One region of the Mongoliitalea daihaiensis genome, then DNA from elsewhere that is predicted to be linked to it. Evidence: riboswitches for the same ligand, from Rfam matches in the RefSeq annotation. Region 1 holds a riboswitch; each other region holds the start of a gene.
The links. Region 1 has a riboswitch for S-adenosylmethionine ahead of IPZ59_RS07410 (O-acetylhomoserine aminocarboxypropyltransferase/cysteine synthase family protein). Riboswitches for the same ligand answer to the same signal wherever they lie in the genome.

Region 1 (4,214 bases):
GATTGAATGCCGCTGATCGCTCGGAGGTCCCTGTAAATGCAATCCAACGGTTTACAGGAATGCCTGAAGCTTGGAAACGTGCAAGTTCCTCCTCATTTCGGATACTCACCGACAACATCAAGTCTGAATGCAGGCGATGGATTTGTTGTGCTGCTTCCAAACTGTAAGTGATGACAGCTGCATATGGTTCAGCTTCATGCCTTTTGATGGCATCTACAATCATTTCAAAAGGAACCTCCCGCTTGATGTCTACTGTAAACAAGCTTTTTCCTTTCCCCCAAGCTAAAACTTCTTCCAAGGTTGGTACTTTAAAGTCAGTCACCGTTCCTTCTTTATCCACCAAGAATAAGTCTTGAATTTCTTCATAGGTGTGGTCAATAACTCGTCCTTTACCAGTAGTGGTCCGATCCAAGGTATTGTCATGCATCAAGACTAACACCGAGTCCTTGGTCAATGCTACATCAAATTCTATGATGGATGGAGTATGCTTCAAGGTGTTTTCGAAAGCCTCCAAAGAATTCTCTGGAAAGCCCGGATATGGGCCTCCCCGATGGGCGGAAACCATAGGAATTCTATCCGAAGACCAAGTATAAAAATCCTCAGTTTCTTGTAAATTTGTTAAGACAATTGTTTTTAAACGTTCTCCGCCCCAAGCTTCTTGAGCTTGTGTAACCGCGGCCTCCTTGCAAGATACAAGCAAAAAGAACCCTATAATCAGTAATTTATTCATCGTTTTTATCTTTTTTAAACCAAAAGCTTGAGGACCTTTTTTGAAATGCAGATTCCATATCCTGAATTTCTAAGGTCAGCGCTTGAGTTGAAATCAGGATTTCCACCATAGAAATTCCTAAAGACACCAATAAAGCCAACATGCTGCCAATAAATACATAATCTGCAGCCTCTTGGGCGTCAATAAAAATAAGAAACATACATATCACACAGAGCAAGAAACTCAAGACTCCGCACAACTGCATGTATTTGATCATGCTCAAGCGCTTTTTCAAGTTGTGAATTTGCTCAATAATTATCTCCTGCTCGGGATTTTCCAAGTATTTTTTGTGCAATCCCCGTATGAGATTAGCAATGGCCAAAAAGCGGTTTGTAAAAGCCAGCATCATCAACGTAATCGCAGAAAATAATAAGGCAGGGGTGGATAGTTGGAGCTCCATGGCTAGATTTTTTTGAATCTTAAAAGTGGGGAATAAAGCAGTAAAATAAAAATCGAATCTCAAAAGTTCCCGTGAAAAACAGGTTAGCTTAGGCATTTACTGCATAAAAACATCCTATTTTAAATAAAATACATAAACTCTATAATTTTTGTAGACTTTTATTTGCATTTGTGTCTAAGCATTCCTTTCTTTGCATCATCCTTTCACTTTTTAGGTGTTGGGATTTATACAGAAGAGGCGAGAGATGGGCTCTACGACCCTCTGGCAACCAATCGAACTATCGAAAAGGTGCCAATTCCCACCAAGCATTCCTTGGAACTATAAATTCTTGACCATATGATATACATTGCTTACTACCCTTTCTTATTCACTTGGCTTCATCTTGATTACAGATTAACGGTATCAACGATTGGCTTGCACGATAACATCTAGGTTTTCGGACCATAGTTAACTAATAATCATAAATTTAAACTTCAATATCCATGGCTTATCGATTTGAAACCTTGCAGCTACATGCAGGACAGAACCCCGACCCAACAACCAATTCCAGAGCGGTCCCCATTTATCAAACCACCTCCTACGTGTTCAATTCCGCTGAACACGGCGCAAATTTGTTTGCGCTAAAAGAGTTCGGGAATATCTATACCCGTATCATGAACCCCACCACAGATGTCTTCGAGCAGCGACTCGCAGCGTTGGAAGGTGGAGTAGCAGCGGTGGCAACTTCCTCAGGACAGGCAGCTCAATTCTTGGCCTTGAATAATATCATTCAGGCAGGAGAAAACTTTGTCTCCAGCCCTTCGCTCTATGGCGGTACCTACAATCAGTTTAAAGTGGCTTTCAAAAGAATCGGCATCACTGCCAAATTCGCCAAAGGGAACAATGCAGAAGATTTCGAACCATTGATTGATGAACATACCAAAGCTATCTATCTGGAAACCATCGGGAATCCTGAATTCAATATCCCAGACTTCGAAGCCTTTGCCAAACTGGCCCAGAAATACGACTTACCCTTGGTGGTGGATAACACCTTTGGAGCAGGAGGCTATTTATGCCAGCCAATTAAGCACGGAGCCAATATCGTCACTTCCTCTGCCACCAAGTGGATTGGAGGACACGGAACTTCCATAGGCGGCATCATCGTCGATGGAGGAAATTACAATTGGGGTAATGGCAAATTCCCACAATTCTCCGAACCATCAGAGGGCTATCATGGATTGAATTTCTGGGAAGTGTTTGGAGAAAACAATCCATTGGGATTACCCAATATTTCCTTTGCCATGAGGACCAGAGTAGAAGGATTGAGAGACTTTGGACCAGCCTTAAGCCCCTTCAATTCCTTTTTGTTGCTACAAGGACTGGAAACTCTCTCCCTGCGGGTGCAACGAACCGTAGAGAATGCTTTGGCATTGGCAACTTGGCTGGAAAACCATCCAAAAGTGCAGAAAGTAAACTATCCCGGACTCCCTTCCTCTCCCCATCATGCACTCGGCAAAAAATACCTGACTCATGGCTTTGGAGGAGTGTTGAGCTTCGAACTAAAAGGTGATAAAGAAAGCACCAGCCAGTTTATCAGTGAATTGAAATTGGTCTCTCACCTGGCAAATGTAGGCGATGCAAAAACCTTGATCATTCAACCATCTGCAACCACCCATCAGCAACTAAGCCAAGAAGAACAAACGGCTGCGGGAGTAACTCCAACCATGCTTCGGGTATCTTTGGGAATCGAGCACATTGAAGATATCAAAGAAGATTTCCAGCAGGCTTTTGATAAGCTCTAAATGCAAAAAAATACACCTGTCAGCGTATACATCTCCTGACAGGTGTACTTTTCTAATAAATGGGTAAGCGCAAAATAGCTACACGCTAGTCGGTCTCTAACTTTACGAAATAATGCCCATCTTCGATGTGGTATGGGTAATGGGGTGTTTTACCTAAGGCTTTATAGCTGCCTTGAGAAATGTCCAGTTACAAGACTTCATAGGGTACTCCAGTATACTATGTGTGTATATTTTTTAAAAATTTTTTACTTAAAAGAAAACAGCACCAAAACTTTATCTTCCCTATCGATATCATCAAAGCTTTCGAAGTTTTTCTTTATCGGACGAGTTTCCTTGATGCTTTTAATGTCTTTTGAATTCAAAGTTCCGATAAATTCACCTTCTTTTGTTACTCCTAGAATCCTCTCAATATAAGCTCCTTTCAAATGTTCAGAAAACAAATTTTTGGAGTCATATAAAACTTCATTTTTCATATCATAAATAAATACTTCAAATCCTTCAGAACTTAACCCCATAAAAGTGATATATTTTCCCACTTCATAAAGATCATTTATACCAGCCAAAGAGTTTGAATTCCAAAATTGCTGGAACTGTTCTTCATATGGTAAGGAAAAATAATCATTAGGAATTTTTCTCCTCCCAAAATCCACAGCAAATTTGACAGAAACCTCCTCTGTTTTATGATTGTATTCGTAAATAGTATCTCTTGCTCCAATGGAAAAAATGGCACGATCACCTGATTTAAAGAGAGAATTTACATTTACAATCGGTGAATTATCTAGCTTTTCGTCAAAAGGGACCCAACTTTTATCTAAGCCAAGCTTTTTATGCAAAACAACATTATCACTAAAATCCATATGTGACAGATTCAAAGTAAATCTATCTTTACCAAAGACCACAAATTCTTTTACATAGGAATTAGGACTTACCTTGAACTCTTCTATAAAACTACCTTTGGGATCGTAAACCATTTCCTTTGGCAAATCCATTGGTATTATCCAAAGTTTTTGATGTTCTTCATCCCAAATTACTTCTTGTATGAATTTAAATTCTTTTGGACCTACACCATGTTCATGAATGTGATTGATATATTCTCCATTTAAATCATAAATAAAAACAGCTTTACTATATGATTTATCACTAATAATAAAGTCCTCATCAGCATGAATTACTTTTTCTACATTCACGATTTGAGAGAATTGATTTTCTTTTAACCTAACTAGCCTTAAGCTTCCCACATCAAGCATATTAGAACTCAAATTAT
Region 2 (4,214 bases), 910 kb from region 1:
GGTTATGGAACCTACAAATGGTTAGTACAGTAATTTTCGAAAAGTTAAATTAATTCTACCCCCCAAAACCTTTTTGGTTTTGGGGATTTGATGTTCCCAATAGTGCTGACACTCCCCCTTCATTAAGAGCAGCGATCCATTTTCCAAGGCTATAGATTGCTTCATCGATTTTGTTTGATAGTGCCGCAATTGAAATGCTCTGGATGCCCCAAAACTTACGGATGCAATAGTTGGGTTTTCTCCGAGAACTTTTTCATTATCCCTATGCCAGCCCATACTATCAGCCCCATGACGGTAATAATTCAATAAAACATGGGTGAAGGTCTCCTCAGACACTTGCTCCACGGCCTTTTTGATTTCTAACAAAAAATCTGTCCATGCAACAGGAATCATTTCAATGCCAGAGTATCCATAGGGTCTCTCAGGATCACCATACAAAGCTGTGAGTCTAGGTTGCATCACTTGTTTGCCAAACATCCATATAGGTTCTTGCTTCCAAGCAATTTCCTGTGTCAAACGATGCCAATAAGTCCTGCACTGTTCATCACTGAAAAATGCTTGATAATAGAAGGCCTCCCCTTGGGCGGGTAATAAATTACGATCCGATGAAAACTGAAACATTTGCATGGTATTGAAATAAAATTTGAGGACAGAATGTTTTTAAGATTGTAAAATGAAAGCAGCTTTTCTTACATTTATTGGAATTTAAACACAGCATATCATGGGAAAATTTTTAAAAGTAAGCATTCCAATAATCATCCTCGTATTGGTAGCCTTGGTATATTGGCGATATTTCTTCGTATTCGGAGAAGGAGTCAAAGGAGGAACACTCAATTATTTTGAAAAAAAAGGATTTGTTTTTAAGACTTGGGAAGGACGCTTGGTTCAGGATGGCTTTCAAAGTCCATCGGCAGGTGCTCTTCAAAGTAATGAATTTAGATTCAGTGCCCAAGGAGATGAAGTAGCCCAGCAATTGGAAAGAGCAAGTGGTCGCTTTGTGGAACTACGCTACAAGGAATATCTGAGCCCACTTCCTTGGAGAGGAGCTGCAAAATTTGTGGTCTACGAAGTTTTAGAAGTAGGAGATCGGGAGACCAATTCCAAGAAAGATATTCCAGCGATGACCAACTAGCCTTTCGAGACTCTTTGATCATATAGATTCAAAGGACATTCTCTTGAAAAGCCATTAACAAATTTGCTTTTCAAGGAGACTGTCCTTTTCTTTGTGCCAGATTCTTTATCGAATTTATAAAGAAGAGGTAAGAGACCAGGCTCCGTGACCCTCTGGCAACCATTCCCCCTCAAGGAAAAGGTGCCAAAACCTGCCCCTAGGGGAACTATAAATTGACGATTATGTACAAAACAATTACTACCTTCAACCTTACTTTCTTTCCTTTATCGGAACATCTTACCGGTATTTTTAATGGATCTACTAGCAGGCGTCATACAAGCGCAAGCGAGTATAGGAGTAATTTAGATCGTCATCACCTACCCTTACCAGTATCCTTCCATAGTTTAAAAAAAACAATAACTCATTGATTAAGCAATCCCATGTCTAATTTTGAAACCAACGCTATCCGAAATATCCCTAGTAATCCCAATCAACGGGAGCACTCCATCCCTATTTCATTGACCTCTTCTTTTACCTTTGAAAGTGCAGAAGAAGCCCGTCAACTGTTTGCCGAAGAAGTGGAGGGAAATATCTATTCCCGATACTCCAATCCTAATACTGCAGAATTGATTCATAAATTATGCGTGGCTGAAGAAACGGAAGCGGGAATCGCCACTGCCTCAGGAATGGCAGCAATGTTTGGTTCAATAGCATCTCTTTTACAGCAGGGAGACCATATCTTGGCTGCACGCTCCTTATTTGGATCTACACACCAACTGTTGACTAAAGTATTTCCTAAATGGGGCATAACCTCCACCTATGGGGATATTTCAGACTATCAAAATTGGGATCAGTTAGTGCAGCCAACTACCAAAATGCTTTTTTTAGAAACGCCATCCAATCCAGGTTTGGAGATCATTGATTTGGAATGGGCTGGAAAATTTGCTGCTGCCCATAACCTAATTTTGGTGGTCGACAATTGCTTTGCCACCCCTTATCTGCAGCAACCTGCCAAATGGGGAGCCCATATAGTGACACATTCAGCAACAAAATTCATTGACGGACAAGGACGAGTGTTGGGAGGATTGATTTTGGGAACTAAGGAATTGATGGATGAAGTCACTTACTTCACCCGACACACTGGACCTTCTATGTCTCCTTTCAATGCTTGGGTGTTGTCAAAAAGCATGGAGACTTTGGCCGTGAGAATGGACAGGCATTGCAGCAATGCATTGGCAGTAGCTTCATACTTCCAAGAAAGTAAGGATATAGAATTTGTCAAATATCCATTTCTTCCTAGCCATCCCCAGTATGAGCTAGCAAAAAAGCAAATGAAATTGGGGGGCGGTATCATCACGCTCAATCTACATGGTGGTTTGGTGAGAGCCCAACGCTTCATTGATCAGTTACAGATGATTTCTATCACGCCCAATCTCGGTGATAGCCGCAGCATTGTCACCCATCCTGCCTCCACTACTCATAGCAAACTTAGTCCGGAAGAGCGTGCTCTGGTAAGGATCACCGATGGTTTGGTACGGATTTCGGTAGGTCTGGAGCATCAGGATGATATTATTGCTGATATTGAGCGGGCGTTGGAGAAGTCGAGGTAAGATATTGGAATAGATTGATTTTGAGGGGTAGAGAGTGATATGTACTGACGCGATATAAATTGATACATGGTTAGCGGCGATGTAATTGTGCGTGTTAAATAGACGATTAATCTTTGAAAAACACCCGCTGCCTGCTGTCCGAGATTTGCAATCTCGGACTGGAGATAATGGGGATTTGCATTCCCTCTTTATTTGTGTAATTCATGTAGGGAATTTATGGGATTTTTGGTCAGGGGTGTAGCGGATTATGCTTTTCATGCGTACTAGCTATAATCAGACTGTTGACAGATGAAAAATCCAATCAAACTACTATTCTTACTCTGTTTTTTATTGACAAGTTCCTGCGAATTGTTTCACCGCAATGATCCTTTGATATGCACTTTAGACACAGCTTTTTGTAATCCTTTGTTACTAGATGACCAAGATAAGATAGGGATTCCTGTAGATGCTTTTCTAGGGAGCTTACCTTCTAATCTATCTGAAACAGAAATAGTCGATAGACTTAAAAAATGGATAATTTGTAAAAGTTGTGTAGTCTCTATTGATTTTTCTTGTGTTTCTTGTTTGTTTTCATTTCCTCCCCAAAGCCGAATAGGATTTTCCATCACAAAAGATGGTCAGAGACAAACCTTAGCACTTGATATACTGATGAGCGAACAGCCGAGGTTTATGAGGGTATTTGAGCTCTTGGATTGATTAGTTGATCGAGTAAGAAAGCCTACTTGCTCAGCTAAGTTATAAAAAATCAATATTTCCATCATCAAAAATTAGTACCGATTCATTCAAACCCTTCATCCTCTTAACGCAAATTTAAAGGCTCCTGATTGAGTCTATTTGAACCATATTCTTGCAAAAACCGGAAAGTGATCAGAGGGGTATTTTTTTCCATAATTGTCAGACAAAACAGCATATTTTGTTACACCTATTTGCTCACTGACAAAAATATAATCAATCCTTCTATCGGGCATCATGTCCCAGTTAAAGGCATTAAACGTACCGATAGGCCCATGAGGCGCTTGCTCTGACAGCTCATAACTATCCTTTAAAAAATCAGATTGAATGATGGTCTTATACGCTATGTTATCAGGTGTCACATTCAAATCTCCCATGAAAATAACTGGATCGTTCTTACTATTAAGCTCTTTAATTTTTCCCATGATCAGTTTACTGCTTTCTTCTCTAGCTTTTTGTCCAACATGATCATAGTGGGCATTGAATACCCAAAAAACGATCCCCTCCTCTGTTTGAAATTGACCAAAAGAGCAAATTCTATTCATGGCAGCATCCCAACCGACGCTTGGAATAGTTGGAGTTTCAGATAACCAAAAGTCTCCCTTTTGAAGTAATTTAAATGTGAGGGGATCATAAAATATTGCACTATGCTCCCCTGTATTTCCACCATCATCTCTGCCACTTCCTATAAATGCATACCCTAAATTTTGTGCAAGATCTTCAAGCTGATTATTCAGCCCTTCTTGTGTACCAAAAATGGC
Region 3 (4,214 bases), 1.1 Mb from region 1:
GATGGGTATTTTATTGCTCCGCATACAGTCATGAATTACCTAGCAGGGGAAAAGCCTTCCGAAACTCCACATCATGAATTTGGCACTATCGAACGCTTAGAAACCGAAAAACGAATCCAACGATTGCTTCAGATCGGCGGTAATAAAACTGCCGAACAATTCCACAGAGCATTAGGAACCATCCTTACCAAAGAATGTGGGCTAGCTCGTGAAAAATCCGTCATGGAAGCAGGACTTGAAAAAATCAAAGCCCTGCAACAAGAATTCTACACCCATTTAAAAGTCCCCGGTAATGCCAAACAATTGAACATGGAATTGGAAAAAGCCGCCCGAGTTGAAGACTATTTAGAACTTGCTCAGTTAATCTTCCACGATGCTTTGCAACGCGAGGAATCCTGTGGCGCACACTTTAGAGTAGAACATCAAACTCCCGGAGGAGAAGCCAAAAGGGATGATTTAAACTATCAATTTGTATCTGCATGGGAATATGCAGATGGCAACTTTAAACTCCACAAGGAAGACTTACATTTTGAATTTATCAAACCACAAGAACGTACCTACACCTGATGATGAAACTAACATTAAAAATATGGAGACAAGCATCCAATGTATCCAAAGGATCATTTGAAACGTATGAGTTGATTGATTTACATCCAGAGATGTCAGTACCAGAGATGTTGGATGTGTTAAATGAGCAGCTCATTTTGGAAGGCAAGGAACCTGTAGCATTTGACTCAGATTGTAGAGAAGGTATCTGTGGACAATGTGGCTTTGTTATCAATGGAAATATTCATAGCCCGGAAAAAGGTGTGACTACTTGTCAAACCCATTTGAGAAGTTTTAAAAGTGGAGAAACTTTAGTCATCGAGCCTTTCCGTGCCAAAGCCTTCCCCATCAAAAAAGACCTTTGTATAGACCGGAGAGCTTTTGATCGTATCATCATGGCCGGTGGCTACATCAGTGTCAATACAGGGCAAGCTCCTGAAGCTAACAGTACCCGAATCTCACATGAATTAGCCGAAGAAGCTTTTGACTCAGCTGCATGTATCGGTTGTGGTGCTTGTGTAGCTATGTGTAAAAATGCCAGTGCAGCTCTCTTTACAGGGGCCAAAATCAGTCATTTAGCCATGTTGCCACAAGGAAGTGTAGAAGCTGGTAAGCGCGTCAAATCCATGGTAGCTCAAATGGATGCGGAAGGCTTTGGCTCTTGCACCATGACCAAAGCCTGTGAAGCAGTCTGTCCACAAGGGATTTCTGTTGCGAATATCGTACGGATGAATTCAGAATATTGGAAAGCTTAAAAAAATATTTAGTAATCGTTGGATAATCCAAATTCCAACTATTACTTTGCAGTATCCTTTCACTTTTTAGTGCTTGGATTTATATAGAAGAGGCGAGAGACAGGCTCTGAGACCCTCTGGCAACCATCCGTGTGGAAAGGTGCCAATTCCTGCCGATTGGAATATCTCCCTTCGGAACTATAAATTCAACAGTTATGATACGTATACCCATACAGCATTAACACATCTTATTCAAAAGCAAACGATTAATCCTATTCGTTTCTTCCATTGGCTTTGGGCCAATCGCATTTACTTGTGTTACATCTTCTTAGTTTACCTTTCCCATGAATTTGATCAGCAGTTATTATACCATCGATATGAGTCAAGATACCTTTATCCATCGTGAATCCTTTACACTAGAATCCGGAGAAGTTTTACCCGAATTTGAGTTATCCTATACGACCATGGGTAATCTCAATGCTTCCAAAGACAATGTGATATGGGTTATCCATGCATTAACAGGCGATGCAAAGGTATCAGATTGGTGGAGTGGACTCATCGGTGAGGACCGCTTCTATGATCCATCCAAGCATTTTATTATCTGTGCTAATTTATTGGGTTCCAGTTATGGCAGTACCTCTCCCCTTTCAGTGAACCCAATTACCGGAGATTTCTATTATTATGACTTCCCGCATGTCACACCCCGAGATATGGCGAATTCTTTGGACTTGCTGAGACAACATCTTGAAATTGAGAGCATAGACACCATTATTGGTGGTTCCTTGGGAGGTCAAGTAGGATTGGAATGGTCATATCTCCTCCAAGATCGAGTTAGACACAGCATTATCATAGCATCTAATGCCAAAGCTACGCCATGGATACGGGGCTTTAACGAAACGCAGCGAATGGCCATCGCTTCTGATTGTACCTGGGGCGAACGGCAGCCAAATGCTGGCAAAGAAGGCCTCAAGACAGCACGCGCCATAGCCATGCTTTCCTATCGGCATCCCAAAGATTTTGAACTCAAACAAGAAGATCAAGAAGAAAAACTGGACAACTACCGCATCTCCTCTTACCTCCAATACCAAGGTCAGAAACTTTCCCAGCGCTTCAATGCTTTTTCTTACTGGGCCTTGAGCAAATCGATGGACTCCCATGACTTGGGAAGAAAAAGAGGCGGACTGACATTAGCCTTACAACAAATACCTAGCAAGGTTTTGGCCATTGGGGTGGATACCGATATGCTGTTTTTAAAGGAAGAATCCCAATTCATTGCTAAGAATGTACCCAAAGGAACCTATCGGGAAATTAGCTCTCATTTGGGACATGATGCATTTCTTATAGAATATGAACAAATGAGTTATATTCTCAGTAGTTTCTATTTAGAAGATACGCTTTGAGGGTTACTTGGTAATCAAAAGCTCGAAGACCAATACGCCCTCTTCTATATCCGCTCGGTTGGGATGTGTCGTGCAAACCCACATTCCTGCCAGATCGGAATAAAGTAATTGAGGATTGTAGGAATTTGAAGGAAACAAGAATTCACCTTGCTTTTCATAGGTAGAGTTCACCAAAATCATTCCCCATTTGGAAGGAATAAATTCCATTCCAAAAACCTCTTCTTCAGGTTTTTCCTCAAACTTTACAATTCTAGCAAGCAATTGCTGTTTTGGTAATGGAAAGAGCTCCCAATAAGCATCTGAATAATTTAACAACCGCATAATTTCATCCATATCTTCAAAAATATCTTTTGAAGAGGAAGGAGGCATAGGGGAAAATTGACTAAAAGAAACTTCTTTTTGCAGCAATTCTCCTTCTTGGAAGGCCCAAATATCCTTAAAATTGTGATTGATGATTACTGCACCATTCAGTCCTCTAAATAAGGTAGGCATGATATTTTTATTCAGGTTAGTTCCTAAAAAATCGGTAGAGTAAGTGGAAACAACACTGATTTCATTCGATTCCAAATCCAAACGAAGCAAATTAGGTGTTTTTTGAATTTCTTCTACACTTAAGGTATTCCAAGCAAATGTCAACGGTGCCGCAGGAAAGTAAATACTAGATTCCTCCACAATAAAATTAAAATTCAAAAGTGAAACATTTTGAGCCAAAAGCCTCTCAGTGGGTATAGAAACCCGTTGAAGAATAGTGCCTTCTGCATCGAATTGAATTAGTTTATCGCCAAAAGTCGAAACCCAAAATGACTCATCATACCCCCATTGAATATCCTGTCTAGGTCCGTCTAAACCATCTGGACCATCTTCTTCTAACTTGATAACCAAAGGAGATGCATCCTCAATGTCCTTATAAATGGCAATTTCCGAAGTAGGATTGTTAATCACTAAGATGTTGCCAGCGGGCGACACCCTCCATCCAAGATTAAACTGTCCCCAACCTTCTGGTAACTGGAGCTGCTTGGTTTGTCCTGTCAATTCAAAAATGAGCGCATCGATTTTGTCGGATTTAGTACCACAGGATAGCAGCAGCAATCCAATTACAGCGAAGAAAAAGTGTCGAATCATCGTTTTTAATTTAAATTTAAAAATTAAGTTTCAACTATGCAACTAATTTTTTAACCACTTACATGTACAGACATAAGCTCAAACAAATTTCATTGGACAAATCTTACTTTTTTACTAGTTTAATCCCATGAAATTCACACAAATCAAAGAAATTTGCTTGTACATTTCCGATTTGGATTTGGCAGAGGATTTCTATGGTGACACGTTGGAAATGCCCATGATTTCAAAAGTAAGTGGAAGGCATATTTTCTTTCGCTGTGGTACTTCTGTCTTACTATGCTTTATTCCTGAGGTGACAGCTAAAGAGACTTCACTCCCAGCGCATTATGCTAAAGGCAAGCAGCACATCGCATTCGAAGTCAATAAAAAAGATTATCTACAAACAAAATCAAAGCTATTGGCTAAGGGCATC
Region 4 (4,214 bases), 1.3 Mb from region 1:
CTGGTCAAACACTTGCAACATAATTTGAGTAATTCTTGATGTTTGCCCAACATTAGGCGTATTTTTGAGTACAAAATTGGTGCGATGAAAAAAATTGTAGGGCTTCTAATCAGTCTTTTGTTTTTCCACGAACTACATGCCCAAAGTAATTTGAGCAATCGTTCGACTTTTTATGGAACTATTGGGACGACTAGTGCTAATTTGAGGGAGTTTAATAATCTATTGGAAGACAAAGGGTTAAGTTCTTTGAGAAAGGGGTACTCCAATTATACAATTGGGTATATGGCCCGGTTCAATGATTTTATTTTAGGCCTTGAAGTAATCCAAAGTACGAGCCCTCGAGCAGACTTTGATGATTATCAAATCGGTTACCGAACCTCGCGGGCGATGCTAAACGTGGGTTTTTCTTTTACCGAAGAGGGAAGGTTTCAATTGATTCATTACATGGCTATTGGAACTGGCTCATTGAATTTTCAAATGATTAATCCCGAGGAGCCATCAACTTTTAATCAGTTTATGACAGACCCAAGGCAAGGATTTATTTTGAGAGATGGAGATATTCACCGTGGTAGTTTGAATTTGACAGGTTTTCTAACAGAATTCGGTTTTCATTTAGCATATGATTTTCCGATCCCTGGAAGAAATGAAGCCTTGGAACTGATTGCGAAGTTTGGGTATTCCTTTTCACCATTTGAAGATTCATGGAAACTCAATGGCATGAGTTTTAGCTCTACGCAGAGTGGAGCGTTTTTGCGAGTGGGGGCAGGGATATCTATCCCAGATCATAATTACTTTTATAAAGATGCCGATATAGGGGTTCATTTTTTGGGAAGTATGAATTTTACCAGTCCTACAAATCTCAATGAAAAATTAGCAGAGAACGGCCTAAATACCTTTGGAGGCAGACCAAATAATTGGGGATTGAAGGTTCTTGGATATAACAAAGATTGGTTATATGGAGTCGATTTGTATAACCTCGGCATGAGTGGACAAGCCAATGAACAGTACAATCATACCCTCAACTCCGTCCGACTTTATGCCAATCTAGGGAAAAAGTTTTTTGAATTCAAAAACATTGAAATGGGTGTTCTGGGAGGTCTTGGATATGGAAATCTTCGCTATACCTTGATAAACCCATCCAAACCGGATTTTCCTACGTTGTTTGAAAACCCCAATTTTGATGGGAGACTTACAGGCAGGGGATTGATGGTCAAGCCAGAGGTATATCTTGGATATGGGCTTCCGCTGGCTTTAGGTAAATTCTTTAAATTATTTGCAGCAGTACATGCAGGATACGAGCAGCCTATAGGTGCCTACAGATTAGGAGATCTAGGTATGAGCTCTTACATGAGCAATCCCTATGTGCAATTCAGTATTGGTATCAGGCCTTAGTCCTCTACTTCTACGATCAGTTCGATCTCTACAGCAAAACCTAATGGAAGGGAGTTCATGCCGACAGCGGATCGGGCATGTTTTCCCTTTTCCCCAAAAACATCTACCATCAAATCGGAAAATCCATTGATTACTTGTGGGTGCTGAGTGAAATCACTGTCAGCATGGACCATGCCGAATACCTTCACAATTTGTTTTACTCGATTCAAATCTCCAAGTTCTGCCTTCAATACGGCTAATTGTGCAATGCCGGTCAATCTTGCAGCTTCTCTTCCTTCATCTATACTTAGATCCTTTCCAACTTTTCCTAGTATATACCCTCCTTCTGGAAGTTGAGGTCCTTTCCCAGCTAAAAATAGGAGATTTCCTGTCCGAACAACATGTACGTAATTTGCAAGGGGTGTGGAAAGTTCAGGTAGGAAAATTCCCAGTTCTTGGAGTTTTGCCTCCGCGTCCCAGGTATTATTTTCAGCTGCAGGTGAGCTTGGAGTTCGTGTTACACCATCATTATTTGGTGTACAACCAAGAATAAAGAGCCCTATTATAATCAAATATCTCATGGGATGTTTTTTTTATTTACAATTTAAGCAATGTTTCTCCTCAATTTTGAAGATTTCATTTTTTTGAAGGTATAATTTTGTAAAAAAGTCCAATAAATTCACCTTTTGTCCGTACTTTTGAGCTTGCTTATCGAGAAAGACTGAGGGATGGGCCCTATGACGTCTTAGCAACCTGTATTCAAGGTGCTAACTCCCCTTCCGGAAATGCCGGAAAAAGATGAGCGGTTGATTCTCTTTTTATCTTCCGGTTCTACTCGTATAAGCTTTTTATGAACGATTATGAAAAACAGAACGGAACAGTTATTATCACTTGCGCAACAAAAAGTCTTGATCTTAGATGGAGCCATGGGCACCATGATTCAGCGCTACAAGCTATCGGAACAGGATTTCAGAACGCCCGAACTAGCCAATCATCCCAAACCATTGAAAGGGAATAATGACTTGTTGTCCCTTTCCCGACCTGACATCATCAAGGCAATCCATGCTGCTTATTTTGAAGCAGGTGCAGATATCATCGAAACCAACACGTTTTCAGGAACATCCATTGCACAGGAAGATTATGGACTTTCTCAGCTGGCGTATACGATCAATTTTGAATCAGCCAAAATTGCCCGAGAAGTTGCGGATGAATTTTCAGCTAAAAATCCAGCTTGCCCTCGGTTTGTAGCAGGTGCATTGGGTCCAACCAATAGGACTGCATCTCTTTCTCCGGATGTCAACGACCCAGGGTATCGTGCGATTACATTCGATCAATTGGTAACTGCTTATGAAGAACAAGTAAAAGGATTGTTGGATGGGGGATCAGATATCTTATTGGTGGAAACCATTTTCGATACACTCAATGCAAAAGCGGCATTGTATGCAATTCAAGAAGTCTTTGAGCAGCGAAACATTCCTTTAAATCCCGAAGAGGGTGGGATTCCTGTCATGATTTCTGGCACTATTACAGATGCTTCGGGACGAACGCTTTCTGGGCAAACTACTGAGGCTTTTTTAATCTCTGTATCTCATGTGCCTCTGTTTTCAGTAGGATTAAATTGTGCCTTGGGCGCCAAAGAACTGAGACCATATCTGAAGGTTTTGGCTGAAAATGCTCCATTTCTGGTATCTGCATATCCCAATGCAGGGTTACCCAATGAATTTGGTCAATATGATCAGGGCGCAACAGAAATGGCAGATCAGATTGAGGTCTTTTTGAAAGAAGGCTTTGTGAATATTTTGGGGGGATGTTGTGGGACTACTCCAGAGCATATTCAGGCGATTGCAAGTATAGCGGCTAATTATAGTCCCCGAAGAAGAACATTTGAAGTAGAACGTGATGAGTAAGATCAGAAATAGTCAAGTTTTGAAATTATCTGGTTTGGAGCCATTGGTTTTCACACCTGAAATCAATTTTGTCAACGTAGGAGAGCGAACCAACGTGACAGGCTCCAAAAAATTTGCCCGTTTGATTCTCAACAGTCAATACGATGAGGCCTTGGATGTGGCTTTGGATCAGGTTAGAGGTGGAGCACAGGTCTTGGATGTGTGTATGGATGAAGGGATGTTGGATGGAGTGGCTGCTATGACACGCTTTTTAAATTTGATTGCTTCCGAACCGGAAATCAGCCGTATTCCTATTATGATTGATTCTTCTAGATGGGAGATTATTGTGGCAGGATTGAAATGTGTGCAAGGGAAGAGTATTGTGAATTCCATCAGTTTGAAAAATGGAGAAGCGGAATTCATTCATCAAGCAAAAACCATCAAGAAATTTGGAGCAGCGGTGGTAGTGATGGCTTTTGATGAAAAAGGCCAAGCTGATACATACGAGCGGAGAGTGGAGATATGTAAACGCAGTTATGATTTGTTGGTGGAGGTGGTCAACTTCAATCCACATGACATCATCTTTGATCCGAATATATTCCCGGTAGCTACCGGCATGGAAGAACATAGACGCAACGCTTTGGATTTTTTCTTGGCTACTCAATGGATCAAGCAAAATCTCCCTGGAGCAAAGGTCAGTGGAGGGGTGAGTAATGTCAGTTTTTCTTTCCGTGGCAATGACCGAGTACGGGAAGCCATGCATGCGGCATTTTTGTACCATGCTATCAAACATGGAATGGATATGGGAATTGTCAATCCCACGATGTTGGAAGTATACGATGATATTCCAAAGGATTTATTGGAAAAGGTAGAAGATGTACTTTTTGATCGAAAGGATACCGCGACTGAAGCCTTGTTGGAGTTTGCCGAAACAGTCAAATCAGCTGGTAAAAAAGA

Region 2: linked by a shared signal. The riboswitch ahead of IPZ59_RS11180 (trans-sulfuration enzyme family protein) and the one ahead of IPZ59_RS07410 (O-acetylhomoserine aminocarboxypropyltransferase/cysteine synthase family protein) in region 1 are both predicted to bind S-adenosylmethionine.
Region 3: linked by a shared signal. The riboswitch ahead of IPZ59_RS11850 (homoserine O-acetyltransferase family protein) and the one ahead of IPZ59_RS07410 (O-acetylhomoserine aminocarboxypropyltransferase/cysteine synthase family protein) in region 1 are both predicted to bind S-adenosylmethionine.
Region 4: linked by a shared signal. The riboswitch ahead of IPZ59_RS12985 (homocysteine S-methyltransferase family protein) and the one ahead of IPZ59_RS07410 (O-acetylhomoserine aminocarboxypropyltransferase/cysteine synthase family protein) in region 1 are both predicted to bind S-adenosylmethionine.

The regions. Positions count from the first base shown of each region.
Region 1 covers NZ_CP063779.1:1,745,720-1,749,933, reverse strand. The annotation lists gene IPZ59_RS07420 (glycerophosphodiester phosphodiesterase family protein) at 1-730, opposite strand, end outside; gene IPZ59_RS07415 (DUF2721 domain-containing protein) at 723-1,169, opposite strand; SAM riboswitch class I at 1,391-1,496, shown strand; gene IPZ59_RS07410 (O-acetylhomoserine aminocarboxypropyltransferase/cysteine synthase family protein) at 1,652-2,950, shown strand; gene IPZ59_RS07405 (6-bladed beta-propeller) at 3,196-4,214, opposite strand, start outside.
Region 2 covers NZ_CP063779.1:2,659,457-2,663,670, reverse strand. The annotation lists gene msrB (peptide-methionine (R)-S-oxide reductase MsrB) at 1-33, shown strand, start outside; gene IPZ59_RS11190 (alpha-ketoglutarate-dependent dioxygenase AlkB family protein) at 22-621, opposite strand; gene IPZ59_RS11185 (hypothetical protein) at 722-1,132, shown strand; SAM riboswitch class I at 1,244-1,346, shown strand; gene IPZ59_RS11180 (trans-sulfuration enzyme family protein) at 1,552-2,721, shown strand; gene IPZ59_RS11175 (hypothetical protein) at 3,075-3,326, opposite strand; gene IPZ59_RS11170 (endonuclease/exonuclease/phosphatase family protein) at 3,552-4,214, opposite strand, start outside.
Region 3 covers NZ_CP063779.1:2,820,270-2,824,483, reverse strand. The annotation lists gene IPZ59_RS11860 (fumarate reductase/succinate dehydrogenase flavoprotein subunit) at 1-567, shown strand, start outside; gene IPZ59_RS11855 (succinate dehydrogenase/fumarate reductase iron-sulfur subunit) at 570-1,301, shown strand; SAM riboswitch class I at 1,378-1,487, shown strand; gene IPZ59_RS11850 (homoserine O-acetyltransferase family protein) at 1,625-2,680, shown strand; gene IPZ59_RS11845 (DUF4221 family protein) at 2,684-3,802, opposite strand; gene IPZ59_RS11840 (VOC family protein) at 3,930-4,214, shown strand, end outside.
Region 4 covers NZ_CP063779.1:3,066,214-3,070,427, forward strand. The annotation lists gene IPZ59_RS12970 (PAS domain S-box protein) at 1-39, shown strand, start outside; gene IPZ59_RS12975 (hypothetical protein) at 85-1,392, shown strand; gene IPZ59_RS12980 (RidA family protein) at 1,389-1,952, opposite strand; SAM riboswitch class I at 2,077-2,176, shown strand; gene IPZ59_RS12985 (homocysteine S-methyltransferase family protein) at 2,232-3,278, shown strand; gene metH (methionine synthase) at 3,271-4,214, shown strand, end outside.